4 regions of the Bacillus sp. M5A3_1b genome follow, and region 1 is predicted to be linked to each of the others. Evidence: riboswitches for the same ligand, from Rfam matches in the RefSeq annotation. Region 1 holds a riboswitch; each other region holds the start of a gene.

What was found. A riboswitch is a leader RNA that binds a small molecule or an ion and turns the genes downstream of it on or off. The one in region 1 is predicted to bind S-adenosylmethionine.
Region 2: it holds a riboswitch for S-adenosylmethionine, as region 1 does, so the genes downstream of both, mtnK (S-methyl-5-thioribose kinase) here and ACLBWW_RS07935 (YezD family protein) in region 1, are expected to answer to the same signal.
Region 3: it holds a riboswitch for S-adenosylmethionine, as region 1 does, so the genes downstream of both, ACLBWW_RS25050 (cyclase family protein) here and ACLBWW_RS07935 (YezD family protein) in region 1, are expected to answer to the same signal.
Region 4: it holds a riboswitch for S-adenosylmethionine, as region 1 does, so the genes downstream of both, ACLBWW_RS10160 (methionine ABC transporter ATP-binding protein) here and ACLBWW_RS07935 (YezD family protein) in region 1, are expected to answer to the same signal.

What each region holds. Positions count from the first base shown of each region.
Region 1 is NZ_JBKEZY010000002.1:334,232-341,753, forward strand. It holds gene ACLBWW_RS07900 (sirohydrochlorin chelatase) at 1-666, opposite strand, end outside; gene cobA (uroporphyrinogen-III C-methyltransferase) at 668-1,444, opposite strand; gene ACLBWW_RS07910 (DUF3906 family protein) at 1,530-1,730, opposite strand; gene ACLBWW_RS07915 (nitrite/sulfite reductase) at 1,741-3,363, opposite strand; gene cysC (adenylyl-sulfate kinase) at 3,375-3,968, opposite strand; gene sat (sulfate adenylyltransferase) at 3,981-5,117, opposite strand; gene ACLBWW_RS07930 (phosphoadenylyl-sulfate reductase) at 5,156-5,860, opposite strand; gene ACLBWW_RS07935 (YezD family protein) at 5,947-6,090, opposite strand; SAM riboswitch class I at 6,163-6,271, opposite strand; gene lysA (diaminopimelate decarboxylase) at 6,388-7,522, opposite strand, start outside.
Region 2 is NZ_JBKEZY010000001.1:344,174-352,471, reverse strand. It holds gene ACLBWW_RS01755 (pyridoxal phosphate-dependent aminotransferase) at 1-569, opposite strand, end outside; gene ACLBWW_RS01750 (carbon-nitrogen family hydrolase) at 584-1,447, shown strand; SAM riboswitch class I at 1,519-1,661, shown strand; gene mtnK (S-methyl-5-thioribose kinase) at 1,752-2,933, shown strand; gene mtnA (S-methyl-5-thioribose-1-phosphate isomerase) at 2,930-3,991, shown strand; gene ACLBWW_RS01735 (YvrJ family protein) at 4,210-4,347, shown strand; gene ACLBWW_RS01730 (3-hydroxybutyrate dehydrogenase) at 4,442-5,218, opposite strand; gene ACLBWW_RS01725 (PadR family transcriptional regulator) at 5,414-5,746, shown strand; gene ACLBWW_RS01720 (DUF1129 domain-containing protein) at 5,746-6,513, shown strand; gene ACLBWW_RS01715 (DUF1129 domain-containing protein) at 6,527-7,288, shown strand; gene ACLBWW_RS01710 (hypothetical protein) at 7,339-7,638, shown strand; gene ACLBWW_RS01705 (hypothetical protein) at 7,654-8,271, opposite strand.
Region 3 is NZ_JBKEZY010000012.1:71,430-79,727, forward strand. It holds gene ACLBWW_RS25010 (hypothetical protein) at 1-297, opposite strand, end outside; gene ACLBWW_RS25015 (helix-turn-helix domain-containing protein) at 477-716, shown strand; gene ACLBWW_RS25020 (hypothetical protein) at 949-1,464, shown strand; gene ACLBWW_RS25025 (hypothetical protein) at 1,484-1,933, shown strand; gene ACLBWW_RS25030 (hypothetical protein) at 2,097-2,765, shown strand; gene ACLBWW_RS25035 (S-adenosylmethionine decarboxylase related protein) at 3,003-4,268, shown strand; partial or broken gene ACLBWW_RS25040 (ATP-binding protein) at 4,478-4,639, shown strand; gene ACLBWW_RS25045 (hypothetical protein) at 4,864-5,244, shown strand; gene ACLBWW_RS25050 (cyclase family protein) at 5,272-5,904, opposite strand; SAM riboswitch class I at 5,989-6,101, opposite strand; gene ACLBWW_RS25055 (PRK06851 family protein) at 6,252-7,361, shown strand; gene ACLBWW_RS25060 (nucleotidyltransferase domain-containing protein) at 7,483-8,265, shown strand; gene ACLBWW_RS25065 (MFS transporter) at 8,281-8,298, opposite strand, start outside.
Region 4 is NZ_JBKEZY010000003.1:86,606-94,903, reverse strand. It holds gene ACLBWW_RS10210 (PTS transporter subunit IIC) at 1-324, shown strand, start outside; gene ACLBWW_RS10205 (phosphatase PAP2 family protein) at 380-1,027, opposite strand; gene ACLBWW_RS10200 (hypothetical protein) at 1,171-1,698, shown strand; gene ACLBWW_RS10195 (DUF3937 family protein) at 1,939-2,181, shown strand; gene ACLBWW_RS10190 (hypothetical protein) at 2,300-2,671, shown strand; gene ACLBWW_RS10185 (arsenate reductase family protein) at 3,414-3,779, shown strand; gene gcvH (glycine cleavage system protein GcvH) at 3,821-4,204, shown strand; gene ACLBWW_RS10175 (toprim domain-containing protein) at 4,795-5,139, shown strand; gene ACLBWW_RS10170 (thioredoxin family protein) at 5,143-5,451, shown strand; gene ACLBWW_RS10165 (hypothetical protein) at 5,606-5,950, shown strand; SAM riboswitch class I at 6,076-6,183, shown strand; gene ACLBWW_RS10160 (methionine ABC transporter ATP-binding protein) at 6,483-7,508, shown strand; gene ACLBWW_RS10155 (methionine ABC transporter permease) at 7,501-8,166, shown strand; gene metQ (methionine ABC transporter substrate-binding lipoprotein MetQ) at 8,191-8,298, shown strand, end outside.

The sequences.
Region 1 (7,522 bases):
TCCTAAATACGGACTTATTTTTATCTCATCCAACTCATATTGGCGCACTTCTTTTTCAATATGTTTCATAAGTAAACCTGTAAATAATAAGTAAGGCAGTACAACGATATTCTTTTCTTTTCGTTCAACAACTTCCTTTAACTTCTCCTCAAATTTCGGCTCGGCAGCCGCTAAATAACAAACCTCTACTTTTTTAATTTTCTCTTCATGTTGAAATAAAGAAGCAATCCAGTTTATATCTCTTAATACTTCAGGATCACTACTCCCTCTTGCTACGAGAAGTAGCGTCACTTCATTCTTATCTTCCTGTTCAATGCCACTTCCACTATACACCGATTTCACAAGTGTTTCTGATACACCAAACGGGTTACCGTAGGTCACTTTAACATTCGAAAATTGATTATTTAACTTTTCCAATTCAAGCGGTATATCTTTTTTCACATGACCTGCCGCTAATAAAAAAACTGGAATAACAATAATCTCTGTAGCACCACGCTTCACACATGTACGGAACCCTTCATTAATCGTTGGGCTCGCTAACTCTAAAAAACAAACTTCTTGAATACTTGCCTCTACACGGTTCATGCATGACGTAATAAATGCAACCGCTTCTTCTTTAGCTGCTTTCAAACGACTTCCATGGCATATATATAAGATGGCTTTCATTTTATAACACTCCACTTACTTGATAGGTACTTTCTGTCTGTTTCTCAAACCAATGGATTTTTTCTCGAAAACGGACCACTTCTCCAATTACAATCATGCTCGGATTTTGAATTTGTTCTTTTTTTGCAACATCCACAATTGTTCCTAACGTCCCAACAACTGTGCGCTGCATTGATGTCGTTCCCCGTTCAATAATAGCAGCAGGTGTACTTTTGTCTTTTCCATGCTTCATCAGTTGTTCACATATGTAGGGTAAATTGCTAACCCCCATATATACAGCTAAAGTCTCTACACCTTTCGCTAAATTTTCCCACTTCACTTCTTCTTCAGCACCTTCTTTCCTATGCCCTGTCACAATAGCAAAACTTGCACTTGCATCACGATGTGTCACTGGAATGCCAGCATAAGCAGGAGCAGCTATCCCAGCTGAAATACCAGGAACGATTTCAAATGGTACACCTTGCTTTGCTAACGCTTCAGCTTCTTCTCCTCCTCTACCAAATACAAATGGATCGCCACCCTTAAGCCTCGTTACAACTTTTCCTTTTTTCGCATATTTAATAAGAAACGTGTTAATCGTCTCTTGCTTCATCGTGTGATAATTTGGTAGTTTTCCGCAATAAATTAAATCCGCTTCAGGCTTTGCATGGGAAAGTAACTCTTTATTCACGAGACGGTCGTATAAAATAACATCTGCCTTCTCAATACATTTCAACCCTTTCACAGTAATTAAATCTGGATCACCAGGACCTGCACCAACGATATAAACCTTCCCCATCATCTCTCCTCATTTCTACTATTAAAGTGAAACTTCCATCCTTATATACGAATGGAAGTTTTCATTATTTCGTATTACCTTTTTCCTACTCATGAATAACAAATGCTGCACCTTTTCGAATCTTCTTTTTTTCAAATAGAGAAATCTCCTTTACTTCTGGTAACGGTAAAAAATGCTTTTCAAGCTCTATCTCCGCGAGCTTAAATGCCTGTTCTTCACTTTGAGCAACAACAACAATCGGAACAATACTATTTACTAACACAGCTTCAAATCGATATAAATCCATATTGTCCCTCCTAAGACGCTATTACTTCTTCTAGCACGTTATTTAACGCTATTTGTAATGTCTCTACACCAACACGGCCGACAAAATCATAAAACGTTTCAGCTGGTAATTTATTCTCTTTGAAATAGCTTATAAATGATGCAAGTACATCAGATAGATCCTCACCATCTATTTTCCCTTTTAACTTTTGGTTATAAGCACCGCCATCTAACAGCGTTCCACCTACGTATATTTCAAATGCTTCAACAATTCCTTTTTCCTTCGTTTTCATTTTCACCCCTTGCAATCCAATGTCAGCAATTTGACGTTGCCCACATGAATTCGGGCATCCTACCATATGAATACGAACTGGAACATCGAGCGCAATTTGTGTATCTAAGTACTCTGCGATTTTGCGTAATCTTTCTTTCGTTTCTACTAAAGCAAGATTGCAATACTCAATACCGGTACAGGAAACCGCATGACCAATAAATGATTTAGGACTTGCTGATATGGCTTTAAATAACGGCTCATTTAGTAAACCTGTTACATTTTCTGGCGGAACATTCGGAATAATGAAATTTTGCGAATTACATGTACGAATCTGTCCATTTCCATACTGCTTAGCAATTCTTGCAATCTCAAACATTTCTTCTGCATGTAGACGTCCTACCGGCACATTAAAACCTACATATTTTAGTCCATCTTGTTTTTGATCTTGAACACCATAAAAGTATCCCGCATTCCATCCTTTGAGAGCACTTTCTCCTTTACTTTGCAATGGTCCTATATACTCTATTAGTTTCTCTTTAAATTTCTCTGCTCCCCAGTCTGCAACTAGAAATTTCAAACGGGCTAAATGACGTTTTTCACGGTATCCAAAATCACGGAATATCGTAGCAATCGCAATTGCTACCGCCTTCACTTCTTCTGGTAAAACGAATACATCTAATTCATCAGCTAAATATGGACGGGCTGATAATCCACCGCCTACTTTTATATGAAAACCAACTTTTTTCTCACCATCTATCTCTTTCGTTGCAGGTGTAAATGCAACACAGTTAATCTCTGCGTTTGCTGAATTATAAATGTTAGAACTAATAGACATTTTAAATTTACGCGGTAAGTTAGAAAACTCTTCATTATGTTGGAAATAATCATATACCTCTTTCACAATACCCGTTGTATCAAACAGTTCATTTGCATCAATACCAGCAAGTGGATTCCCTGTAATATTACGCGTTATATCACCACACGCCCCCGCTGAAGATAACCCAACTCTTGCTAATCTTTTAAAAATATCTGGAATTTGATGAATTTCTAACCAATGAAACTGAATCGCCTGTCTTGTCGTAATATCTATTACGTCACGCCCATAATCCTCAGCGATAGAAGCAAGCACTTCTGCCTGTGCATTCGTAATAATCCCTGAAGGTATATTTACACGCATCATAAAATATCCAGCTTCTTTCGGTCTTTGTAAATATAACCCTGCCCATTTGAATGCGTCCCACTCTTCTTTCGGAATAGATTCGAAGCCATTTTCTGCATAGTAAGGAATATCATTAAAGATTTCCAATCCATCTTTTTTCAATTTATTTTTCTCAGTCTGATTTAATTTTTCATTGTTAGCCCATACTTTTTCATAACTCATTTTTTATCCCCCTATATAAAACTACGCTGTTGTAAGTACTTCACGATTTGTTCTGCACATTCTTCAATAGAATACTTGTGCGTTTCTACAATTAACTCTACTTTCTCTGGCTCCTCATACGGTGAATCAACACCAGTAAACTCTTTAATATCACCCTGTCTTGCCTTTTTGTATAATCCTTTTGGATCACGTTTTTCACACTCTTCAATTGGACATTTTACAAACACTTCTATAAACTCATCTGCTGCTAATAGATCTCTAACTTGTTTTCGGTCTACTCGAAACGGTGAAATAAACGCTGTAAGAACAACAGTACCTTGATCTACAAATAGCTTCGCCACTTCACCAATCCGTCTTATATTTTCCATACGATCACTTTCAGAAAAACCTAAGTCTTTATTTAAACCGTGGCGTACATTATCTCCATCTAATACATAGTTTCCAATATTCTTTTCAAATAGTTTACGAGCAACCGCGTTCGCCACCGTAGATTTACCTGAAGCTGATAGACCAGTAAACCAAACTACAAAACTATGATGCCCATTTCTTACTCTTCTCTCATCTTTTGAAACAGATGCTGTATGCCAAGTAATATTCGTATCCATGTCACTCTCTCCTTATTCTGTTACTACTTCTTTTTTCAAACCTTTAATTAGCACTTCCACTACTTCTTTACGACTAAATGTACTCGGCGGAACCTCACCGTTTCTTAATAGTTCTCTTACTTTCGTACCTGATAAAATGACATGATCCTCTTTTCCGTGTGGGCATGTTTTCGTTGAAGCCATCGCTTCACACTTCGTGCAGTAAAAACTATGTTCAAAAAATAATGGTGTAATCCCTAACTCTTCCACTGTAAAGTTTGTAAAAATTTCTTGTGCTTCATAAGTCCCGTAATAATCTCCTACTCCTGCATGATCACGCCCTACGATAAAGTGAGTGCATCCAAAATTCTTTCTGACTATTGCATGGAATATCGCTTCCCTCGGTCCTGCGTAACGCATTGCTGCAGGAAATACACCTAAAAAGACACGATCTTTCGGATAATAGTTTTGAAGTAATACTTCATAGCTTTCCATCCTTACATCAGCAGGAATATCGTCCGACTTCGTTTCCCCAACGAGTGGATTTAAAAAGAGACCATCTACAATTTCAAGGGCAGATTTTTGAATGTATTCATGGGCACGATGTACCGGATTTCTCGTTTGAAATCCAACCACTGTTTTCCAACCACGTTTTTTAAATGCTTCTCTCGTTTCAATTGGATCTAAATGATAAGAAGGAAACGGATTATTTTCAAAGCGTTTTGTAAGAATAATAGCTCCCCCGACATAAACGTTCGGTCGTTCATATAATTTTTTCACTCCTGGATGAGCCTCATCCGTCGTTTTATACACAAGTAACGCTTCTTTTTCCTTGTCAGGCACAAAAATATCTTCTATTTGAATGACACCATATACATTTTCAGCATTAACAAGTTTTACTTCCTCTCCAGCTTTTAGACTCTCTGCTACTTCTTCTGTTACTGGTAATGTAATCGGTATACTCCATATGCTCCCGTTTGCTAAGCGAAGCGTTTCTACGACCGAATCATAATCTTTCTTTCCTAAAAAACCAGTAAGTGGGCTATATCCCCCTGTCGCTAATAGCTCTAAATCACTTAACGCAATGTTGTCTAGTTCAATTTCTTTTTCGATTTGTGATACGTCGTAAGTCTCGTCTATACGATTTATTAATTCGTTTCTTGTACTCATTTTCTATTTCCTCTCTTAGCTTTATTTTCAAATTCATCTTATTGGTAATGAAGACCACATTCTGTTTTCACTTTCCCAGACCACCTACCATCTCTCGAATCGCCACCCTCACCTACAGGTAACGTACACTTCTCACACCCAATACTTGGATATCCAACATCATGCAGCGGGTTATACGGTAAGCTATGTTTGTATACATATCGCCACACTTCTTTCCACGTCCAATGAATGAGTGGACAAACTTTAATAGATTGAAAGCGATGATCTTGATTTATAAACTTTGTATGCTTACGTGTTTCTGATTGTTCCCTCCTTAAGCCCGATATCCACGCTTTTTCCGCTGCCAATGATTTTTCTAACGGTAAAATTTTTCTAATTTCACAACAAAGATTCGGATTACTTTCCCATAATTTCTCACCATGCAACTTCGCTTGTTCATCAAGCGTAAGTTCCGGCTGTTTTTCTATAATATTTAATGAAGGAAATCGTTTCCGCACTTTTTGAATTAATTCATACGTTTCTTGAAAATGAACATTCGTATCTAAAAATACAACTTTAGCAGATGGATTTACTTGGTTTATAAGATGCAGCAATACCATCCCTTCCACTCCGAAGCTACATGCGTATACAATTTCATTTTTATATTCTTTATAAGCCCAACTTAATACAGATAGCGCGCCTTTCGTTTCATCTTCTTCTGAAAATGAAACATTACTTTCTTCCCACGTTTCATACGTCAACATGTTCTTTCCCCCTGTAAAAGCAAAAAGACGGTTTTAACCTAATATAATAGGTTAAAACCGCCTCTAGTTTTTCTAGTCAGCGCTTTTTACTTTAAACGTACCTTTTCACTTTTCTCTAATTGAATGACTTTCCCATCTTGCACAACAATTGTAATTGAACCATATTTCATATCAGCAAGCATCGCTTGAATTTTCTCAGATACTTCCTCAAAATGTTCCCGTACGCTCACGCGAACAGCCCCCCTTTTTATTCATAAAAAAAATCTTTCCCATTTCGAAAAGACTGTTCGGTAATATATTTTACCTTATCTTTCAAAATGGATTCCATTTTGCTGGACTTAGCACCTTGCTTTCTATAAGCAGGTTGCCGAGCTTCTTCGGGCCAGTTCCCTCCGCTTCTCTTGATAAGCTTTGTATTTGTATTTTATCACAATTCTGATTTTTTTCAATCCTAGTTTTCCGATATATTTTAATTATTTTATTTTATAAAAAAGGAATTGCCCATCCGAACAACTCCTTTTTCCCATTCACACAAGTTCTTTAATACGTATGCGATCGTTCCCAATAATATTTTCATATGTTTCACGCTCTACAACAATTTGTGATGTGCCGCCTTTCGCGAAGACGACAGCTGGTCTACGAATCCGATTATAATTATTCGCCATCGAGTATCCATATGCCCCTGTACAAGAAATTGCTAATAAATCGGCTGAAGCAACTTTCGGTAGAGTGATATCCCAAATTAACATATCTCCACTCTCACAGCACTTCCCAGCAATCGAGACAAGTTCCTCATTCTCATCATTCCCTCGATTCGCTAACATCGCTTCATAACGAGCGTTATATAAAGCAGGTCTTAAATTATCAGTCATCCCACCATCCACTGATACATATTTCCGAATACCAGGAATGTCTTTCACAGATCCGACTGTATAAATTGTCGTTCCAGCATCCCCTACAATACTACGGCCTGGTTCAACCCATATTTCTGGCAGGGGATAATTACATACTGTAAATTGTTCCCTCACAGCACTTGTTACAGCTCGCACATATGTCTCAAGAGTTAATGGTGTATCTGACTCTGTGTAGCGTATTCCGAATCCTCCGCCTACATTTAGCACTTTTACTACATAGTTTGTTCGCTCTCTCACTTCTTCTAAAAATTGACGAAGAACTTCAATCGCTCGCACAAAGCCGGCCGTTTCAAATATTTGTGATCCGATATGTGAATGAATTCCTAACACATTATAATTTGATTTTTGTAAAGCAATCTCAATTACTTGCATCGCTTGACCATTTGACACGCCAAATCCAAATTTCGAATCATCTTGGCCTGTTGTAATATATTCATGTGTGTGCGCCTCTACTCCGGGCGTTACACGAATTAATATGTTCACAAATTTCCCATGTTGCACTGCTAAATCATGCAAAATTTCTAATTCTAAGAAATTATCTACGACAAAACAACCAATATTCGCCTGAAGAGCCATCACAATTTCTTCTTCTGTTTTATTATTGCCGTGAAAATGAATGCGTGATGCCGGAAATCCTGCTTGCAGCGCAGTATATAATTCTCCTCCAGAAACAACATCTAATGACATATTCTCTTCACGAGCCACTCGGCACATCTCCATGCACAAGAACGCCTTGCTTGCATATGCT
Region 2 (8,298 bases), on a different contig from region 1:
AAGAAACCTTTTGATGCAGTAGCACCGGTAGGATTATTTGGATAGTTTAAAAACATTAACTTTGCACGCTCAGCGGTAGTGGCATCAATTTTTGTATAATCTGGTAAAAAATTATTTTCTGCAATAAGCGGCATTGTTTCAAATTGTGCTTTTGCTAAAGCAACTCCTGATAAATAATCTGGATAGCCTGGATCTGGAACGAGAATAGTATCACCAGGGTTTGTAAAACAAAGTGGTAATTCTACTAATCCAGCTTTTCCACCAAACAAAATAGCAACTTCTGTTTTTGGATTTACTACTACATCATATTCGCGTTGATAGAATGTTGCCACGGCTTCTTTTAAACTTTCGTGTCCGCGAAATGGCGGATATTTATGATGAATGGTCTTTTCAGCAGCATCTTGTAAAGCTTTTACGATATGCTGCGGTGTTGGTTGATCTGGATTACCTTGACCTAGATTAATAACATCGTGACCAGCTGCAACGACTTTGTTAACTTTTGCAACAAGTGAAGCAAAAAATTGTGTAGGCAATGATGTTACTATCTCAGAAGGTTGAAATAATTTCATACTTTCCACCTCTTTTGAAAGTTGTTACAATTCTAGTGACAAATGATATAATCTTTCCAGTATTTTGTAAAGAAAAAATTAAGAATGGGGCTGACAAAATGAAAGTCGCATGTATTCAAATGGATATTGTCTTTGGAGATGTAGAAAAGAATATTGAGAATGCTAAAAATAAAATAAGCGAAGCGATGAAGGAAAGACCAGATGTGATTGTCTTACCAGAACTATGGACAACGGGATATGATTTAACGAGGCTTATTGAAATTGCAGATAGGGATGGATTGCAAACGAAAGAAAAGCTGAAAGAATGGTCGAAGCAATATGGTGTACATATTGTCGGTGGGTCTATAGCGAAGCAAACAGAACAAGGTGTTACAAATACAATGTATGTGGTAAACAAGGAAGGAGAACTGGTCAATGAATATAGTAAAGTGCATTTATTTCAGCTTATGGATGAACATAAATATTTAATCGCTGGAAATAGTACAGGTGAATTTAAGTTAGATGATGTAGAGTGCGCCGGCACAATTTGTTATGATATTCGTTTTCCAGAGTGGATGCGCGTTCATACTGCGAAAGGTGCAAAAGTTTTATTTGTTGTAGCAGAATGGCCATTGGTTCGTTTAGCGCATTGGCGTTTGTTATTGCAAGCAAGAGCAGTTGAAAATCAGTGTTATGTTGTTGCATGTAATAGGGCAGGAAAGGATCCGAATAATGAGTTTGCCGGTCATTCTTTAATTGTCGATCCTTGGGGCGAAGTTGTTGTAGAAGCGAATGAAGAAGAATCAATTTTATTTGGAGAGCTTCATTTTGAGAAAATTAAAGAAGTACGCAAAGGAATTCCAGTTTTTGCAGATCGTCGTCCAGAATTATACAAATAAAATGTTGACAAGTGATTTTTATTCTTGGTATAGTCTTCAACATAAAGTTAAAAATTCAAAAAATTATACAACTCTTATCAAGAGCAGGTGGAGGGATTTGGCCCGATGAAGCCCAGCAACCGACCGTAATACCATTGTGAAATGGGGCGTTTATTTACGCCAAAAGGCACGGTGCTAATTCCAGCAGAAAGTAAACCTTTCTGGCAGATAAGAGGGGAGAAGATAAACTTCAAACCTCTTTCTTTGTGGAAAGAGGTTTTTCTACGTCAGAAAAACCTCTGAATTAAAAAAGGGGGAGAAGACGATGGGATATTATTCATTAACTGAAACGACAGCTATACAATATGCGAAAGAACACGGTTATTTTGAAAGGAAAGCAAATGTAGTTTGTCATGAAATTGGAGATGGAAATTTAAATTACGTGTTCAAATTAGATGATGGAGAGAAGTCTATTATAATAAAACAAGCACTGCCATATGCGAAAGTAGTTGGTGAGAGCTGGCCACTGTCTATAAAAAGAGCGACGATTGAAAGTAAAGCATTACAAATTTTTGCGAAGTATGTGCCGGAATATGTGCCGGTAGTGTACAGTCATGATGAAGAGTTAGCAGTAACAGTCATAGAAGATCTATCAAGGCTAACAATTGCAAGAAAAGGATTAATAGATGGAGAGGAGTACCCGCTTTTATCCCAACATATTGGTCGCTTTCTAGCACATGTGTTGTTTTATACTTCAGATTTCGGTTTACAATCAGAAGAGAAAAGGGTACTAGAAGGTGCATTTGTAAACCCAGATCTTAGTAAAATCACGGAAGATTTAGTGTTTACAGATCCGTTTAGTCATTATGATACGAATGATTATGAACCAGAGTTACAACTAGCGGTGGATGAACTGTGGAGTGACAAAAATTTAAAATTAAAAGTAGCACAGTATAAATATAAGTTCTTAACAAGAAAAGAAGCGCTTATTCATGGTGATTTACATACTGGTAGTATTTTTTCATCACCTGCTGAAACGAAAGTAATTGATCCAGAATTTGCAACATATGGTCCATTTGGATTTGATCTTGGCCAATTTATTGCAAATTTATTATTAAATGCACTATCCCGTGAAGAGGAAAAAAGAAGTGTGCTATTTTTCCATATTGAGAAAACATGGAGTTATTTTGTAGAAGCTTTTACGAAGTTATGGATTGGAGAAGGTGTAGAAGCATATACGAAAGAGAAACAATGGTTGCCAATTATTTTGCAAAATATTTTTACAGATGCCATTGGATTTGCCGGATGTGAGCTTATCCGTAGAACAATTGGCTTAGCGCATGTAGCTGATTTAGATGGAATAGCAAATAAAGAAACGAGAATTCAAGCTAAGAAACAAGCGTTATCCTTAGGTAAAGAACTAATAAAATATGAATCTAAGAGTGCTGATATTCAACTGTTCCGAACATTATTTCAACAGACAGTTTCTGGAGGGATAAAAGCATGAGTACAATTGTTACTGTTCCGAGATCTGTCAGTTGGAAAGGTGATGCCATTGCAGTATTAAATCAAACAAAGTTGCCGCATAGTACAGAATACAAAACATTAACGACGATTGAAGAGGTATGGAAAAGTATTGTCATGCTAGAAGTACGAGGAGCACCTGCAATTGGAATTGTAGCTGCATTTAGCTTGGCACTTGCATCAAAAAAATATAATACTGTACATATGGAAGAATTTCAAAAGAAGTTTAATAGAGATTGTAATTATTTAGGAACGTCACGCCCAACAGCAGTCAATTTATTTTGGGCAATCGATCGCATGAGAGAATCAATTCGAGAAATTACTACAATAAAAGAAACACAAAAAAAATTAGAAGAAGAAGCGCTTCTCATTCAGCAAGAAGATGAAGCAGTATGCCGGAGTATTGGAGAACATGCATTAACATGTTTTAAAGATGGTGATCACATTTTAACAATTTGTAACGCTGGAAGCATTGCAACTGCTAGATATGGTACTGCATTAGCACCGTTTTATATTGGGAAAGAAAAAGGTGTACGTTTACATGCGTATGCGTGTGAAACGAGACCGGTTTTACAAGGCGGGCGTTTAACGACCTGGGAATTAAAACAGGCAAATATTGATGTAACACTTATTACCGATAATACGGCAGCTCATGCTATTCAAACGAAAGAAATAAACGCGATTATTGTAGGAGCGGACCGAATTGTCGCAAATGGAGATACAGCAAATAAAATCGGAACAATGAATTTAGCTATATTAGCAAATTATTTCGATATTCCATTTTACGTTGCAGCTCCGTTATCTACGTTTGATATTACGAAACAAACAGGTACAGAAATTGTTATTGAAGAAAGAGATGAAACCGAAGTTACGAAAATTTTTGGAAAACAAGTGGCGCCAATTGGAACTGATGTTTATAATCCTGCATTTGACGTAACACCGAATGAATTAATTACAGGTATTATTACTGAAAAAGGCATCATACACGGAGATTATAAACGGGAAATTGCATCGTTATTTGAAAGACAAGCTAATACATAATAGCTTGTTTTTTTATCCCGCATTAACGGGCGGTAAGACCCCCACCTCAAAATTCAGCGGAAGCAAAGAAGTTAGGTGGGGGTCAACTGCCCGTAAAAGCCCGATTGGTTCAACTAATAATCAGTGGGGGATGAAGAAAACCCCCACTGATTAAAGTTTCACTTTATGCCTAAATGTTTTCTTTTCCCTTATTTATATAATGGAAGGAGGCGGAAAAGATGGAAGAGTGGATCAGGATAGTAGGTAATGTAGGGTTTCCGATTGTTGTAACATTATATTTACTCCATCGTATTGAAAGTAAATTAGATGGGGTAATTGTTGCAATCGAGAAACTCCCTAAACAATTACTAAAGTAGGAAGGTCCTCGCGATACAAAGTAAAATAAAGTTTGCTCTTCTTGAGCAAACTTTATTTTTTACCCCGTATTAATGGGCAGTAAAAGCCGTCACTTTATTGAGCAGTATAACCACCATCGATAACAACGGCTTGCCCAGTTATACCCTTTGCCTTTTCACTCGCTAAAAACATAGCATAATCCACAATTTCTTGTACTTGCAATAAGCGTTTTTGTGGTACAAGTGGATAAATAACATCTTCTAAAACATTTTCAAGTGGTACATTTCGTGTAGTAGCTAAATCTTGTAGTTGATTACGTACAAGTGGGGTATCGACATAACCAGGACAAAGCGCATTAACGGTAATTCCGTGAGTAGCGCCTTCTAAAGCGGCAACTTTTGTTAATCCGATTACGCCATGCTTCGCGCTATTGTAGGCGGATTTTCCTGCAAATCCAACGAGGCCATTAATGGAGGCTACATTAATAATTCGGCCATACTTTTGTTTTTTCATGATTGGGAAGGCATGCTTAATTGCGATAAAAGGAGCGATTTGCATAATTTTAATAAGTAGTTCAAACTTTTCAGTTGGAAAATCTTCAATTGGTGAAACGTGTTGCATTCCTGCGTTGTTAATTAATATATGTAATGAACCGAAATGAGTAACGGTTTGAGAAATTGCAGCGGTAATTTCTTCTTCAGATGTAACATCACATTTTAAACCGATAGCTTGATAGCCTTCTTTTTGTAAATGTTCAGCAGCTTCTTTTGCACGTTCTTCAAGACGATCAGTAATGACAACTTTTGCACCTTCTTTTGCAAAAGCGTTTCCCATTTCATAACCAATACCACTTGCAGCGCCTGTTAAAAAAACAACTCGATTTGTAACCATGATGAAAAACATCCCTTCCTAATAAAGTTCTCATATTGCTCTATTTAGAGAGGGGATAATAAAAATCCTGCAAAGATTTGGAAAAATATTGTTAGCTATCTTGTTTTGCAAAATAGTCTCTGCTATACTATTTTGTAAAGCAAGATACTTACGCTTATCTATCTTGTAAAACAAGATAGTGGGAGGATTTGAGTTATGTCGACAAGTCAAATGCTGAAAGGGATTTTAGAAGGATGCTTACTTGCTATTATTTCTGAAGGTGAAATATACGGTTATGAAATGAGTGAAAAACTAGCAAAGTATGGCTTTACTATGGCGAGTGAGGGAAGTATTTATCCGTTATTAATACGAATGCAAAAGGAAGGATTAATAACAAGTGTAATGAAGGAATCTCCATCTGGCCCAAAGCGAAAATATTATACATTAACAGAAAAAGGCGAGGAAGCACTTAATGAATTTATGGATCGCTGGGAAGCGATGCAAAGTAGTGTAGAGCGTCTACTTGAGGGGAAGGGGAGAAAAAAATAATGTTATCAAGTGAAGCACGAAAGTTTTTATTAGAAATGAGATTATTTTTAGCAGCAAAGGGTGTGAAAGAAAGCGATATTGAAAATTTTATAGAAGATGCAGAACTTCATTTAATCGAGGGTGAGAGTGATGGGAAAAGTGTAGAAGATATTTTCGGAAGTTCACCGAAAGAATATGCAAATGAACTTGTAAAAGTGATGGAAAAGGATAGACAGGAAACGTGGAAGCAAATTGGTTTTACAGTAATGAATATCGTATCGTTTTGGATTATTGCTTCTATCCTAATAGTGAATAACGGATTATTACAGATGTCGCTTATTCAGTGCGTTGGGTATAGTTTGTCATTGATTTTAGTTGTTATAGGTCCTAATTTTTTACTTCGCAAAATGACCTTCGTAACAAGCTTTACAAAAACGTGGTTTTCTATGTGGTTTTTAGTTATGGTAGCGCCAATGTTTTTAATGGGGGCTGTTACGATATTAGATGTAATCTATCCTACCAAAACGTTTACATTCACCCAAACGCAAAGTTATATATTAGCCGGAGCTATTTTTATGATCACAGTAGCGATAAATATATATTTTGAAGGATGGTTTAAAAACTTATATTTAATTATTCCACTTTCGATTATGTTACTGTTTAAAACATTTACATCAGAAGATCTCGTGCCAATGTTATTTCAAATTATATGTTTATACGGAAGTTTGTTTATTTTAATTTTCCTTGAAATTATGATGAAGACGAATAGAAGAGAAGTGGTTAAATAAGGGAGGGGTTATCATGCAAATTTCTAAAGAAGGAGAAAAGTTTTTAATCGATACGAAAGTATATTTAATAACAAAAGGAATGAAAGAAGAAGATGTGGATGCTTTTCTAGAAGATGCAGAACTTCATTTAATAGAAGGTGAGAAAGAGGGAAAGACGGTAACGGATATATTTGGTGATTCACCAAAAGAGTATGCGGAAGAATTGGCGAAAGAGATGGAGAAGGATAAAGGTGGGAGTATAAAGAGTATTTTAGGGATGATAATTGGGATAGGCGGATATTGGTTACTTACAAATATCTTATTTCAAAGTCCAAATCATGAATTTACATTAACAAATGTACAATTGATTGGATACCCAATTGTTTTAATGATTACGATTGTAGGAATTATATTTGCTTTTAAAATGTCATCATTTAAGAGCAAAATAAAAGAATTTAGCATTCTTTATGTAGCATCTTTGTTACCAATTTTATTACTAGTATTATTAATGTTTCTGAATAAATGGTACGGGACACCTGTATTACAATTAACGACTATACAAAGTTATATACTAGCTGGAGTTATCCTGTTAGTACTGTTAATTGGGGAAGCGTACATACTTGGCTGGATTGGGATATTAGCTGTTATTGTCCCGCTATTCATTATGTTTGTATTTAAAGGATTGGGAGAGAAAAATCCATACTGGGGAATGTTAGAACCTTTACTTCTGTACGGTAGTTTATATGTATTAATGCGATGGTCTTTGAAAAATGAGGAGAAAAAGACTATAAGTTAGTTTTATATTACTAGTGAACGAGCTGAATTTTTTATTAAGGAGGAACAAACATGCAAAGTATATTTCTAGGTATATTGTCTACTATATTTTTAGGTTTAACGATTTTGGGGCTATATACTGCATTTTCGAAAAAGGTACACGATGATTATTTCGATACTTTATTAGATGACACATCGGGTTATGTTTTTTTCTTCGGTTTAATAGGAAAAGGGCTGCTTTGGATATGCAAAAAATTATTTCCAAAGAAATATTATATAGGGATTTTTAGAGGTATTACATTTATGTTTAGTTGCTTCTTTTTATTTCTAGCAGCCGGTATATCGTTTGTTAATTGGAATAAATTATTTTAAACAGTAACATGACAGTTACTGTTTTTTTCTTTGCAATAAAGAGCTTTGTAAAGAGAGTGCTTTTTGTTCGTTCGTCAATAGAGACTGAATATGAACATTTTCAGGACGAGGTACGATAGGGTACATAAGATTTGTTGGAGAAGGATGGTGCTCCGAGCCAGTTAGGGAATGAGGATCTGCGTGAGTAAGTTTTCCGTGAACACGTCTTGTAAATAAAATATGACCGACTTCGTGAGCGAGCGTATATATATTTTTCATGGGAGCAGCCGAATTTGTTAAAACGATATAACCAGTAAGTTGCTGTTGTTTGGCTAAAGAGTACGCGCAGGCAATTACGGCTGTTTCTTTGAAATAATCACTGCCAATATAACAAATGTAAAGGTCGCATTCAGGAGCTTCATTTACACATGTTTGGAAAAAGGATGCTAATTTTTCCTGACTTTGAATAGAATTTTTATAACTAATTTCACGGTCAGAAAAACGAAAAAGTTCATTTAAAATAATTACGTCTTTAATTTGAAATGTAATGGGGTGCCAAATTGATTCTGCAACTGCTAAATCTTTTGCGATACGGTCATCAGAAATATCGGCGCCTGGAGTAATGCAAATACATATATTGACGTATGGATCCATAAGGAACACCTCAACTGAAAAAATTCT
Region 3 (8,298 bases), on a different contig from region 1:
CATTCGAGCTAATGATTCTAATATTTGACGGACGCGTTTTGTAAGATGTCCTTGTCCCTTTATAGCTTCACAATATGCGTCATAGAAAGCGTATTTAGCCCAAAGGAAATCGTCTTGTTGGAATAAAAAATGATTTTTGTACCATTCCCCAATTGTATGGTAACAATTGTTTTCATGTATTACTGAGCTTTGAGAAAGAATACGATCAGATAAAGATGTAGTTAAATGAGAAATTGTGTTTTCTGTTTCAACCTGTAATGTTTTTTCTAACATTGTAATGATGTGACGAGTAGCCATATGTTAACTCTCCTTTGTGTAAATGGGTAATACCATTCTATATTTAAAAAATCCTTACTATATTATTATACAATATATGGAATGCATCCACCTTCTTTTTAAATTGCATTTACAAAATCTTTTTTATTTGTTTACAAAAATAAAGTAAGATACAGTATATAGGAAAAAATAATAAAGGAATGAACGCGTTGTATATAACAGTAGAAGAAGCTGCAGAGTATTTGAATTTACCAAAGTCGTATATTGAAGAGCTAATTCAGCAAAAGAAAATTCGTGCATTATTTGATGGAGAGCAATATTTATTAAATAAAGAACAATTCAATACACATTTAGAACAAATGGAGAAATATAAGCAATTAGTGGAAGATATATTGAACGAACCAATTCCAGAAGATATGGATGTTAAAGACGAAGATTAAACTATGGGAGATCCCGTATGAAGATATGCAGAAATGTATCTTCATACGGGATTTTTTTGAAGATATTAAAAGCCTAAGGAGCGTTTAGCATTTATTCGAATTTTGATAGGTAGTAGTCTACCATGTTAAAAGCATATTTTTTTCTAGCTAGGACAAACATAGAGAACGTAACCTGTACAGATACATATACTATCAGTGCAAAAGCTTATAAATTAATGGAAGGGGTTTTCTCGTGAGTTTATTTCATTGTGATTTTCTGAAAGATTTAATTGGATCTTTTGTAAGAGTAAACAGGGGTGGTCCAGAATCTCAAAAAGGGACAATAGTCGCAGTATGTTCGGATTACTTTGTATTAAAGAATGAAAAAGGAGAGCTCTATTACTATCAGATTCGTCATCTGAAAAGTGTTACAAAAAATGCGAAAGATTGTAAAGCAGATGATTGCGGATGGTTTGAATGTGAATGTGAAGATGACTTTGAAAAGCTACTTCAAAGCTTCAAATATCGCTGGGTGAAAATTAATCGTGGCGGTCCAGAGAAAGTTGAAGGTATTTTACAAGATGTTTCTTGTGAATTTGTTACATTAATTGTAAAAGAAGAAGTTATATTAGTTGCGGTATCCCATATTAAGAGTGTCACAGTAGAGTGTAAAGAGAGCGATGAGAGCGACGAGAGCGACGATAGTAAGGAAAGTAGCAATAATTCAGGTCGCGCTCGTGCACAAAGACAATCAAGTAGAGGAAGATAATAAGAAAGGGGATATAAATTTGGAGAGTGTATTATGCTGTGAGCAAATTAAATGTTTAGTCGGTGAGACTGTAAAAGTAAATCTCCGTGGACCAGAGAGTCGAGTGGGGGTACTTGTATCGTTAGGGAGAGATTATCTTACATTACAACTACCTCTTGGTGAATTAGTATATTACCAATTGAAACACGTGAAAAGTCTAGTGAAGAAAGTGAAAGAAAGTAAATGTGGCGATTGCTATGTTTCATGCTTCTGTTCTGATGATGATACTTTTGTCGATGTATTACGTGACTTGAAGTATAAGTGGGTAAAGATTAATCGTGGTGGCCCAGAGTGCGTGGAAGGTTTATTAAGTGAAGTGCATGAAGAATGTATTACACTAGTAAACTGCGATGAAGTTATTTATATCATTAATTATCATATTAAGAGTGTAAGTCAAATAGTTAAATGTAAAAAGAATGAAGAAGAATAATGTTTGATAAATAAGAGGGGCATTATGGTTGAAGGTGAAGAACGATTTCTTATTTCGGATAGTATGAAAAGGAAGTCCTTACTCTTAAGACGGAACATTGCCCCTGATTATTTTTTGGAATGGAGAATAGGAAAGCAAAAAATTTATAGGAAGGAGGATATAGATGAATGAATTAAACAAAAGTATTGGAGAAAATATATATGTTAAACTAATCGGTGAAAAAAGATTTAAAGGTGTATTAATAGACGTAGGAAATGATATTGTTGTTCTTTACAATGGACAAGACTACGTATATATATCTTTATACCATGTACAATATTATAAATTTTTAAGACCATATGATGAGGAAATATCAAAACCAGATGTTGATTCTGTAATTAAGAGGGAATCGCCTTCTATTTCTTTAAGAAAAGTATTAAGCACTTCTAAAGGGATTTTTACAGAGGTTTATGTAGCAGGAAATGCTCCAATACATGGTTATGTTACAAGTGTAATGAACGATTATATTGTTTTTTATAGTCCAGTTTACAAAACAGTATATATATCTTTAAAGCATTTGAAATGGTTAATTCCGTATAAAGAAAATCAAGTCCCGTACGCCCTCAATAAAAATGAACTCCCCGTGAATCCATTAAATATTACGTTAGCTAGAACATTTGAAGAACAGCTAATTAAAATGTCCGGCAAAATCATGGTGTTCGATTTAGGTGAGGAATCTAATAAAATCGGAAAGATGGCAAAGATTGATGAAGGGCATATTGAAATATTAAAAGCACGTGATGCAAAAATGTATGTGAATATTCAACATGTGAAATCTGTCCATTGTCCGTAGACTAGTTGAAAGGGCTGGCTTTTTCTTTTATATGCAGAAGAAAAGGTCGAGCCTATTTATTTAGTTTGATTTGGATGTGAGGGGAAAAATGAATTGAATATAAATGTATTAGCCAGATCTATGAAGAGCTAATCTTGTGCAAAATTATAAAAAATATGTACGAGCCATTTTTTCATATATTCAATTTATTTTTTTGAGGGAGAACTGTTCAACTACTATATTAAAGGGGTTTTGTTGGTGGAACAGTTTTCAAATTCGTTATCGATTACATTGCTTGGTAGTGCTGGTGGAGCAGCAAAAGCAGTTTTAGCAATTTTAAATCAAGCGATAGCAAATGAAAAAGACCCGATTTATGAAGCGATAAAGAATGTTACATTTCATTTGGTTGATATAAAACAAAAAGATAGGACGTATTATGACGAGTTGTTTCCAAATTTGAAAGATCAATTGTTTTTATATGAAATTGACCTTCAAGATGTAGTGAAATTCAAACAACATTTGAAAGAAAAAAGCACGGGTGTTGTTATTGATGTTTCGGGGGCAGATACAATCAGAGTATTAAGTTGTTGTAATGAACTTGGAATTTGTTATATTAATTCAGCTTTGGAAAATGAGGAAGTAGATCAGGACGATAGTTTAATCGGTTTTCAGCTTACGGAAAGATATACGAGGTTTGAGAAGGAGAAAGAGAAATTTACAAATACAAAAGCAATTATAGGCTCAGGTATGAATCCAGGTGTTGTTCAATGGATGGTTGTTGAACTTATGAAGGAACGTCCAAAAGAAAAGCCAAGAGCATGTTATATAGTAGAACATGATACGTCATTTTTAAATGATACAGCACTTATAAAGCCTCATACACTTTATGCTTCATGGGCAGTAGAGCGATTTCTAGACGAAGCGATATGGAGTTATCCGATGTATATGAGTCATCATCGTCCTCTTTATTTTTATGAAGATGTATATGCTTCAGAGTATAAAGTAAAGTTAGGAGAGAAAGAGTTTTATGGCTGTTTAATGCCACATGAGGAAGTTTTAATTTTAGGAAAAAACTTCAATATGGAAGTGGGTTTTCTTTACCGAATTAATGAGTATACGACTAATGTAATTAGACAGAACTTAGATCAAGTAGAAGATTTATGGAGTTGGAAGCGTAAAGTATTTAATCCAGCCGAAGAAGAGATTGCCGGCGAGGATCTAGTAGGTGTATTACTCGTTTATGAAAATAGTGAGACATATATGTATAACGTGATGAATAGCAGTCAAGTTTTTCATAAATATAAAACGAATGCGACTTACTTCCAAGTAGGATGCGGAATTTATGCTGGCTTGTGTAGTTTACTGTTCGATAACTTTAAACAAGGTGCCTATTATGTAGAGGAATTATTATTAAATACAGAGAGTAAGTACGGGGAATATTTGAATTTATATATGAAGGATTTTGTAGTGGGCGGAAATGACTTTACGGATGGATTGCTACATGATCGGGTAAGATGGATATAAGTTGTGACGAAAAGGAAGGGGAAATCTCCTTCCTTTTCGTATGATAAGGTTACATCTTACCCTGAAAGCAATTTCATACTTATAATTTAAGGAGATAATATGTAGGGCTTTTGTATTGAGTATGAGGAGTATTTATATGAACAAATTTAAAAGCTTGATATATGAGGAAAGAGAAGCTTTTAAAGTATTTAAAAAAATTAACGGATTTGTTAGAGAAAATCGGTAAAGCTTTTTACAAAACAAAGGAGAATGGTACGGGACTGGGGTTAATGATTACATATAAAATCATTGAGGAACATCAAGGAAGTATCGCGATTCAAAGTAGCATGGGAATAGGAACGAAAGAGGAAATTTTTTTACCGACAGCATAATGTGCTAGAGAAAAATATTTTTCAGAAAAGTGTTCTTGTTGTGTAAATATAAACATTTTATAAAATGTTTCAAGAAGGGTTTTTTTTATAAAATACTTCGTTTATAATGGAGGAAAATATCGACATGAGATTTGTTATTCATGTAACGGTTCGGTAGTGTTAGAGAAAGAAGGGGTGCACGCGCATCCTTTTTTCTATGCAGATATTATGAAAGAGGTGGTATGATGGAATTAACATTAAATTCGACTGTATGTTTACACACGATTCAATTTCGAAAAGAGCAAAAGAATTATATTGTAAAAGATACAATTACAGGAGAAAAATATGAAATGCCGCCACTTTGGATTGATGCATTGGCAATGATGCGTGACGGTTTTTTATTGGGGGAAATTGAGGAGAAATTAAAAGAAGAGTATCCAGATGAAGAAATAAATATGTTAGCATTTACGAGGCAACTGTTAGAGCTAGAGCTTGTCGGAATGGTAGATGGGGAAGAAATAGCTTGTACAAAGAAGAAAGAGAAAGATTATTTAGCTTGGTTACGTCCTCGTGTCGAGCAATTCTTTCTTAGTTTAAATAAAAAAAATAGAAGCAAAGGTCAGTGATGATCTTTGCTTTTTTGTATAGTTTGTTTAAAAAATTACAGCGAATGCCCTTGCGAAAGCACCGTCGCTATCTTTAATTTTTAAAGGTGCCGCTGAGAAAAAGAAACGTTTCGTGTTAATTGCATCTAAGTTGGTTAAGTTTTCGATTAAATAAATATTATTCCCAAGTAGTATGTGATGAATTGGCGATGTTTCTGTCGTTACCTCATCAGGAGAGATGAAATCTAAACCGACAGATTTTACTTTTAATTGAACTAGTTCTTCAGCTAATTCTTCAGAAAGATAAAAAGCTTCTTTCTCATATGCTTCTGTATTCCATTTCGTAGAGAGATTGGAATGGAAAATGACAATATCACCTTCTTTTATGTCAGCGTTGTGTAATACTTCTTTAGGTATTTTTCGTTCTTGTACATGAGTTACATCAATAAGAACAGCTTCGCCTACAAATTGATCTAGGGGTAATTGATCAATAGTCGTTGCGCCTGAAATGAAATGAGCAGGAGCATCACAATGCGTGCCAACATGAACGACAGAATGAAAGTCTGTAACTTGATAGCCTGTCTCTTCAACGCTTGTAATGGCTCCTAAATTGATTTTTGGTGTTCCAGGGAATTGGGACATATTGTTTTCAAATGTTTGTGATAGGTCAATTACTTTCATTTTAAATACCTCCAATATATGTTTTGAAATAAAAAAACTCACCTTTCATAATCAAGAAAGATGAGTTTTGTACACAATAGTTACGTTTTATCTTTCAAAATGCAATGCATTTTGCAGGAATTAGCACCTATTCAGTTTGTATAAACTGAGGTTGCTGGGCGTCAAAGGGCCGGTCCCTCTGCCTCTCTTGATAAAGACATATTAAGTTTTCATTTCTGAATATTCACTACTTTTTAAATTGTAATTCATTTCCTTTTTTCGTGCAATACAAAATAGGTATTCACCCAAATAAAGTTGCTCGCATATTGTAGCTTATGTAAATAGAATGCTGCGAAGGAGTGAGTGCAGTGACAGGGAATGTATTGAATTATTACGCTGGTGGAAATACAGCTAGAGGATTTCATAATTTATACGATGAGAATTTAAAAGGGCTAAACAGGTTATTTATTTTAAAGGGTGGTCCTGGGACCGGGAAATCTTCTTTAATCAAAGCAATAGGTCGCGAGTGGGTTGAAAAAGGATATGATATTGAATTTTTACACTGCTCTTCTGATAATAAATCGGTTGATGGTGTAATTATCCCGAAGTTAAAAGTAGGAATTGTTGATGGAACATCACCGCATGTTATTGAGCCGAAAATGCCAGGAGTTGTGGAAGAGTATATTAATTTAGGGGTTGCTTGGGACTCAGATAAATTAAGAAAGCAGAAGGTGGAAATTGAACGATTTGTTTCAGAAGCAAGCAAGGCTTTTCAAACTGCTTACGCTTGTTTTAACGAGGCACTAGTTATACATGACGAGTGGGAGAAAATATATATTAATAATATTGATTTTAATAAAGCAAATGAACTAACCGATCAGCTGATTCAGAAGTTATTTACAGATAAAGGCGGGAAACAATCGCTTGTGAAACATCGGTTTTTAGGGGCAGCTACACCGAAAGGAGCAGTTGATTTTGTTCCTAATTTAACAGAGGGATTACCACATCGTTATTTTATAAAAGGACGCCCAGGATCTGGGAAATCAACAATGCTTAAAAAATTAGCTAAGGCAGCAGAAGAAAAAGGATTTGAAGTTGAAGTATATCATTGTGGATTTGATCCAAATAGTCTTGATATGGTTATCGTAAGAGAATTAGGGTTTGCAATTTTTGATAGCACCGCACCACATGAATATTTTCCGAGCCGCGAAGGTGATGAAATTATAGATATGTATGCCTTGATTGTGACACCAGGGACAGATGAGAAGTATGCGACAGAAATTCGTGACGTGTCGATTCAATATAAAGCAAAAATGAATGAGGCGATGTCTTTCTTAGCGAAAGCGAAATCAGTTCGTGATAAATTAGAACGAATATATATTGCTGCTATGGATTTTTCAAAAGTAGATGCATATAAAGAGGAGATTCAAAAAGAGTTTGAACGAATTGCGGTTAGTGTAAAAGAAAAGAACAAGTAAAAAATAAAGGATTTTGGTAGGCTGTCGGGAATTTTCTGACAGCTATTTTAGTATGTAGTAAAATTAGGGGTATATTTGTCGAATTTCCAAGGAAATAATCAAAAAATGGAGAGGGTATGAAATGAGAGAGAAAATTAGAGTGGAGTTAGCAAGAATTGAACAAGAGAATGATGTGAAAATTTTATTTGCAGTGGAATCAGGGAGTCGTGCTTGGGGATTTCCATCGAAAGATAGTGATTATGATGTTAGATTTGTTTATATGCATCCGGTAGAGTGGTATTTATCAATTCATGATAAACGAGATGTAATTGAGTATCCGATTAGTGATGATTTAGATATAAGCGGATGGGATATAAAAAAGGCGTTACAGTTATTCGCAAAGTCAAACCCAGCTTTACTCGAATGGATTCGATCACCGATTTTCTATTCGAAAAACTCTCATTTTCCAGAACAGCTTCAGCAAATGAGTGATAAGCACTTTGATCCAAAAGCAACGATATATCATTACTTACATATGGCTTCAAAAAATTATCGTGAATTTTTGCAAGGTGAGAACGTAAAATTGAAAAAATACTTTTATGTATTGCGTCCTATTTTAGCTTGTAAGTGGCTAGAGGAGAAAACAACTTTACCACCTGTAGAATTCGATCGATTGATTACAGAATTATCGTTAGAACGTAGCGTATTAGATGAAATTGAACAGTTGTTAATAAAGAAAAAGGCAGGTACTGAATTAGATGTTGGATTAAAAATTGAGGTGTTGAATCAATTTTTAGAAGAACAAATTCATTACTATCAGCAATATGTAAAAGGAATTGAAAAGGGATCAGGAATTGATATTGAGAGTTTAAATACATTGTTTCGAGATATGTTGTTTGAAGTATATGAAAAAGAGCACAAGTGAGTTTGTGCTCTTTTTTTATTTTGTAGGAATAAA
Region 4 (8,298 bases), on a different contig from region 1:
CAGGCGCTTTGTACTCCGAAAGTGCAGTTGCCAAATATCACTAAAAATCCAATGATTCTCGTCCCAACTGTCGTCGCCAGTGCTATAGTTGGTCCAGTATCCGCATTAATTTTCCAACTAGAAGCAGGAAAAGAAATTGCAGGTCTTGGATTAAGTTCTCTTATCGCACCAATTAATTTAATTTCTAGCGAAGGATGGGAAGTTGTCCCGGCGATGGTCATCACTTATATCATCATTCCAGTAGCTGTTTCTTATATACTTTACATTGCTCTTAAAAAAGCAGGTCGTATTCACTCTGGTGATATGACTGTACCGCAATCTTAAATCGAAAATCTCCTTTTATATAGAGAAAAGCAGACTGGAAGCCACAGTCTGCTTTTTACATTTTGTGATTTTGTTTTACTGGAACACGTACAGTTTCTTTTGCTAATAATAGCTGCACGCCGAAGTAAAGTATGCTTGCAAGCGTCATTCCAGAAATGGCGTCTACAAACGCATGTTGCTTCGTAAATAGCGTTGATAAAATAATAAGCGTACCGAAGAAGGTGAGAATGTAATATTCAAAAGCATGTTGTTCTCTACGTTTAAAGGCAGCTAGCATAATCACAAAGGTAGTAAGAACGTGAATGCTAGGGAAACAGTTTACCGGTTGATCGATACTATAAATATAGCGGACTAGTTCGGAAAATACGTCGGATCCAACGACTGTTGGACGTGGTACAGTTGTCTGCCAAAAATAATAAATAGAAAAACAAGCAAGTTTTCCAAGAATTATACTACTTAAAGTGACATAATATTGTTTTCGATTCGCAAAGCAATAATAAATAAGTGCGCCGTATAAGTAAGGAAACCAAAGTAAATAAGGAATAATAAATGCTTTCACAAATGGAATCCAATCATCTACTACAGTTGTGACATCTACTGCGTGTACAGTAGATTTATTTAATACATCGTAAAGGGGACTTACGAGTACGAGTAGAAGTATATAACTTAACGGAAGAAAAGATGAAAGTTTAAATTTCTTCATGATAATCTCCTATGTTTAGTAATGTAAATAAATTCAATTGATTATAATATAGAAACGTCATTTGAGCTATCGATTTTACTTACATTTTCTTGAATTCACCTTACGTTTTTGTCACTTGACTGAAAAGAAGGGGAGGGTGCTAAATGAAGCGTTTATCGTATTTCTTATTTTTTATATTGATATGCCTAGTCAGTGCGGGGTGTGCAAAGGATAAAGAAGGAGAGAAATTAGAATATAACGGAAGAGCACTCGTAATTGGAGTTGTTGGAGAAAAGCCGAAAGATACGTTTAGGAATATAAAGTTTGAGGAGATAAAGTTAGAGGAACTGGAAAAGAAATCTAAGGAAGTAGATGGTTTTCTAATAATGAAAGATCACTTTCAAGAAGCCTCAACAGAGCAGTATAAAAATGTATTTTCATCGCTAAAAAAACCAGTATTTTTTATCGGTTTGCAAGATAAATCATATTCAACGTTTATTACAAAGGGGATAGAGTATAACAGTGCAAGAAAAGATGTAAATGCTATGTATACGCAAGGCTTTGCAAATATCGGAAGTGGTGAAGGACAACAATGGGCAGTCGGTTTGTCCAATGGTGGCAATACTGAAGAAAGTATTCACAATATGTATATCGTCGTATTTCAAACAATTGCAGATTATTTGAGTCGATGAAGAAGGAGCCTGTAAACGAGGCTTCTCCTTTATTTCGCATGCAGAAATCGATTATGTAATGGTCCGAATGATTTTTTTGTTATGAGGTTACTAGTCGAAATTATGGAATACTGTCAATACAATATGTAAATATGCATATTGTATTTATTTGGATATTATGTGTGTTAAAATTAAATATAAGGATTTTTGCATGTGAAGGACTAAAAACAGAAATATCCAATGAATTTTGAGAGGTGTTACATGTTTAAAAACAAGAAATTAATTCGGTTTGGTCTAACATTACTTGTATGTTTATTTGTAGTTGATTTTACAATCAGTTATTTTCAAACATATCTTGAATCAGCGGCAGGGATTAGATGGGTAGTATCAGAAACTTGGAGAACTATTTTGTTAGATGCCCCTGAAAGTATATTGGTTATTTTAGGCGCAATTGCTTTATATGATTTTACAAAAGAAACATCGCCAAAAGACGCATCCATTTAAATGCGTCTTTTTTTATTTCATTCAATTAGCAATTTCGTGGATGGTAGTTTTGCTATTAATGATAGGGCATTATGTCATACAATGAAGATAATATTAGAAAATTATGGGGATGATTACTTTGAGGAAATTTTTAATTAGTTATGCTGCAAGTTTGCTTACTTTTATTATCATATGGTTCTTAATACCGTATATTTCTGATCCTAGTTATTCTTACGAGAATGATTTACCTAATATAGTTGGATTTATTGTAATTCTCATCATATTTGGTAGTGTATTAGATCTTATAGTTTGTCTAATTGGAGAAGTATTATACAGCAACATAAAACAATGTAGGAAGTTTCGAGTTGGAATTCCTGTATTTATTGGACTAGCTCTTATCTATATATTTATACTCTCTCTTTTTACTATTACTAGTGCATATGCTTCTAGTTTAGTTGCACCTATTATTATCGGTTCCTTAGCTTTTTATGTAGTACGTAGAAAAATATAATTAACCTCAGCTAACGATAATTATGTAAATGAGCTAGTGGCGGTTCCGCAAAGATTTTGAATAAACTACGAAAAAGTAGAAAAGTATACATTTCTACTTTAATAAAGGATACGTTTATCTTTAGATTGATGATAAAAAAGAAGTACCCTGTCTCTAAGCAAGGGCACTTCTTTTTATATTTCAGTTAGTAATGTGAATTTCATATTCTCAGGAGCAGTTACTTTTGCTTTATTGATGATAGGTTTAATAACTTTTTTATGGGCTCAATACTACGGTCAAAATCGTTAATTCCTTTTATCTGTAAGCCTTTGTCATTTAAAGTGTTTCCAGGTTTTGTGACTAAAGGCTGAACCGGTTAAATAAACGTTTGTTTAAGATGCATGTTCGGTAGGAAGAAACTGATGCAGCTCAAGGGTGAATAAAAGAAAATAGGAATTTAATCAAACGTTTGTTTAAAATATATGTTCAGTAGAAAGAAACCGATATAGCTCAAGGGTGAACAAAAGAAAATAGGAATTTAATTAAACGTTTGTTTAAGATATATGTTCGGCGAGGGATGAGAGAAGAATCTAAAAAAATATATATTTATTTTTTCTTAACAAATGGCGGGAAAATAAGGAAAATTCGCAGGATTATTAAAATTTATCACGAAATAAGTAAAAGTTTAGCGAATAATCGTTTGAAATAATAAAACGTTTTCTATATGATAAAGGTAAAGGTTAGTAAAAAAGTAGGTGAATTTATGACAGTAACATTTTATTCATATCCAAAGTGTGGCACATGTCAAAAAGCAAAGAAATGGTTTGAGGCAAACGATGTAGCATATGAGATGATTCATATTGTTGAAAATCCACCATCAAAAGAAGATTTACGTAATTTACATGAAAAAAGTGAATTACCATTAAAAAAATTCTTTAATACAAGTGGAATGCGTTACCGCGAACTTGGTCTGAAAGATAAGTTAAAGGATGCAAGTGAAGACGAAATGTACGAACTTTTAGCATCTGATGGCATGTTGATTAAACGTCCAATCGTAACAAATGGAACGAATGTAACACTTGGTTTTAACGAAGAGCAGTTTGAAAGTGTGTGGAAAAAGTACCAATAAGGTATTTTTACATAATTAATACATTCACTGGAGGTACAGTCATGAGCATTCCAAATAATTTACGTTACTCTGAAGAACACGAATGGGTAAAAACTGAAGGTAATGAAGTTGTTATCGGTATTACTCACTTTGCACAAGGTGAGCTAGGCGATATCGTATTCGTTGAACTTCCTGAAGTAGGTGCAACAATCGAAGCTGACGAGCCATTCGGAAGCGTAGAATCTGTTAAAACAGTTTCTGAGTTATACGCACCTGTAAGTGGTAAAGTTGTAGCAGTAAACGAAGAATTAAGTGACCAACCAGAACTTGTTAACGAATCTCCATACGAGGGTGCATGGATGGTTAAAGTTGAACTTTCTGATGCAAGCCAAGTTGAGAAGTTATTAACTGCAGAAAAATATGCAGAAATGACAAACCAAGACTAATTATAGTCGACTAAAGGACAGCCTTTGTGCTGTCCTTTTTTATTTTGTGTAAAATAATGAACGTAGAATCATATACTAATTATCGTGTAGGAGAGTGTTTTTTGAAAAAACGATTTCGTTTAATTTTTCATTGTCCAGCTCCACCTCCTAGCCCTTCATGTCTAAGAACCTTCCGCACGAGAAGACAAAAAGCGTCTTCTGTGCGAAAGAACCTTAGCCAACAGGGCTAAACAGTCGGTTCCGCTTTTCTGTATTGTCCAGCTCCAGCGGCTAGATTGTTCGGTGGCTTCGCTTCTTCCTACAAGGCAAAAAGCGCCTTTACGTCAGAAGCTCCATCCCTCTCATAATCTGAACGAGCCGCTTGCGCTTTTCTTTGTGATCCAGCTCCAGCGGCTAGATTGCTCAGTGGCTTCGCTTCTTCCTACGAGGCAAAAAGCGCCTTTACGTCAGAAGCTCCATCCCCCTCACAATCTGAACGAGCCGCTTCTGCTTTTCTTTTGCAAAAATAAACAGGAAACAACATGAAAATAACGAATATACTATATACTAAGTTAAAGGTTGTATAGTATATGGTGATCGGGTGATGACATATGATTTATGTAGAAAAAGTCATTATTGTAGAAGGTAAATCAGATAGAAGAAAGATTGAATCTATTATTCGTGAACCGGTGGAAATTGTTTGTACAAATGGTACAATTGGTTTATCGAAAATGGATGAGCTCATTGATCAGTTTTTTGATAAGGAAGTGTATGTACTAGTTGATGCTGATGATGCTGGAGAAAAGTTAAGGAAGCAATTTCGAAAAGAATTTCCGCAAGCAGAGCATATTTACATTGATCGCTCGTACCGAGAAGTGGCAACTGCGCCATCTTCACACTTAGCAAATGTATTATGGGGAGCTGACATTGACGTTTATACAGAATATTTACGGTAAGGAATGATAGAAGTGATTGATTGGACAGGAGCCGAAGCTACAGCCCTAATAGAGAACGAAGAAAAAACAGTGTTATATGTATATACTCCAATGTGTGGAACATGCCAATTAGCAAAAAAGATGTTAACAGTTGTTGAGCTGACAATTGAAGAATTGAAAATTGGAATGTTAGATTTAAATTATGCTCCGCATTTAGCGAAAGAGTATGGAATCGAAAGTGTACCGTGTTTACTTGTTTTTGAAAATGGGACACTCATGAAGAAGATATATGCATTTCATTCGGTTGAATATTTATATACGGAATTAAAGTAGGCGGCAAAGTTTTTGCCGCCTCGACATATTTCTCGGGAAATATGTCGAGATGCAGGGTGGTTACAGTATTTGTCGAGCGAAAGTAACAGGATTGCTCTTTAGTGAGAGGGAATGGTATGTGTAATAGAAAGTGATATGAAGGATGTGATTTAGGGTGAAATTATATTCTTTGCTGCAATCATTTGTAAATTACGCTAATGGTCAATATCATTTAGAGCCGCTTTTAAGACAAGGAGAAAAAACTGTTAATTTCCGCTTTGGAGATGAAAGTTGTTCGTTACAAATTTCAAGAGATTATATAGAGCTGCTACATGAGGAAAGAGGAACGGAGCAAATCGTTTGTGTAGATGAGGAAGATGTAAAACAATTGGTGAACGGAAATGTACGATTGCAAACACTAATGAACGATGGACGTGTACAATATTCGGGAACGTATCGAACGATGCTATTAGTTGAATCGATGTTTCATATATGTAAACCGATGTCAGTAGGTGCTTAAAATTCTGAAGTTTCATTTTTTACGAAAATTTCTGTTGACATAGTGTGTGGATATTGATACAATTCAATTCATAAAATATAGACAATTTCATAAATTACAAATCAGACGAAAATGTAATCTGATTTCTCTTATCAAGAGAGGTGGAGGGACTGTGCCCTGTGAAGCCCGGCAACCGTCAACTTATGTTGAAATGGTGCCAATTCCTGCAAAGCAAATGCTTTGAGAGATGAGAGAGAGGGATAATGTTGTTATATACGCATATAAACCTTTCTGCTTCTCTAAAGCAGAAAGGTTTTTTTATTGTTTGAATGTGGAGGACATTCAAACAATAAAAGTAGTGATAACGGTGGACTACACGCATTAAAAATAAAAAATTGCGGAGTCGACCAAAAATCTAGCTTCAGCGGCTAGAACAGTCGGTCGTTTCATCCCTTCCTATGAGGCAAAAAGCGCCTCTACGTCAGGGATTCGGGCGTCCTCTTGTTCTAAACGAGCCGCTTACGCTTTTTAAACAAAAAAAGGGGTGAACATCATGATCTTGTTAGAAAATGTAAAGAAAATATATAAAGCAAAAAGCGGTGATGTCACTGCTGTAGATAATGCCAATTTAAAAATAGACAAAGGTGAAATATTTGGTGTAATCGGATATAGTGGCGCTGGGAAAAGTTCTTTAATCAGATTATTCAATCAGTTAGAGAAGCCAACTTCTGGCCAAATTACAATTGCAAATCGTGTGATTTCAGCAATTACAGGGAGTGAACTTCGTAAGGCAAGGCAAGAAATCGGAATGATTTTTCAGCACTTCAACTTACTTTGGTCACGAACTGTACGCGAAAATATCGAGTTCCCACTTGAAATTGCAGGTGTTGATAAGGCGAAGAGAAGAAAACGAGTGGATGAGTTAATTCATCTTGTTGGATTAGAAGGAAGAGGGGACGCGTATCCATCTCAGCTGAGCGGAGGACAAAAGCAACGCGTTGGTATTGCAAGAGCATTAGCTAACAATCCACAAGTGCTTTTATGTGATGAAGCGACATCAGCTCTTGATCCAGAAACGACAGATCAAATTTTAGATTTATTATTAGATATTAATAAGCGTCTCGGTTTAACAATTGTACTCATTACACACGAGATGCACGTGATTCGAAAGATTTGTAATCGAGTGGCGGTAATGGAGAAAGGGAAGATTGTAGAAACGGGTCCAGTACTTGATGTATTCCGCAATCCGCAGAAAGACATTACAAAGCGATTTGTACAGCAGTTAACGGATTCTGAAGATACAAATGAAACGATTGAAAGTTTAATTGAAAAGTATCCAGATGGTAAAGTAGTTCGTTTGCAGTTTATCGGTGAAGCTGTAGAAAGACCAGTACTTCAAAGATTAATGCAACGCAGTGATATAGAAGTTAGCATTTTGCAAGGAAACATCGCCCAAACAAATAACGGATCTTACGGTAGTTTAGTTGTTCATTTAAATGGTGAGGAAACAGCGATTCAGCAAGCAATAGAGGGAATACATCAAGATCAAGTAGAGCTGGAGGTGATTGCACATGGATAAGTTACTCACAAATATTGATTGGAATCAAATGTTAGAAGCAACTGGTGAAACGTTATATATGACGGCAATCGCAGCTCTTGCCACATTTGTTTTAGGACTAATTTTAGGATTGTTACTCTTTATGACAGCGAAAGATAATTTATGGGAAAACAAATCGGTTAACACGGCGATTGGAGCGTTCGTAAACATTTTCCGCTCGATACCGTTCATCATTTTAATCATTTTATTAATCCCATTCACAAAGATTCTGCTTGGAACAATTCTTGGAGCGAGTGCAGCACTGCCAGCTTTAATTATTGGAGCGGCACCGTTTTACGCGAGAATGGTTGAAATTGCACTTCGCGAAATTGATAAAGGTGTAATTGAAGCTTCAAAAGCAATGGGAGCAAAAACAAGCACTATTATTTTGAAAGTATTAATTCCAGAATCGTTACCAGCATTAGTATCTGGTATTACGGTTACAACAATCGCTTTAGTAGGCTATACAGCAATGGCGGGGGTTGTTGGTGCTGGTGGCCTTGGAACACTTGCTTATTTAGAAGGATTCCAGCGAGGAAATAACGATGTAACAATCGTTGCGACAATTTGTGTATTACTAGTGGTATTTTTCATTCAGTGGATTGGTGATAGTGTAACGACTCGAATAGATAAACGATAATAAAAAAACAGGAGGATGTTTCAAATGAAAAAATTATTACTTACAGCACTTATTTCAACTTCTATTTTGGGGTTAACTGCTTGTGGCGGGAAAGATAAAGATGAAAAGAAACTAGTTGTGGGGGCTTCTAAC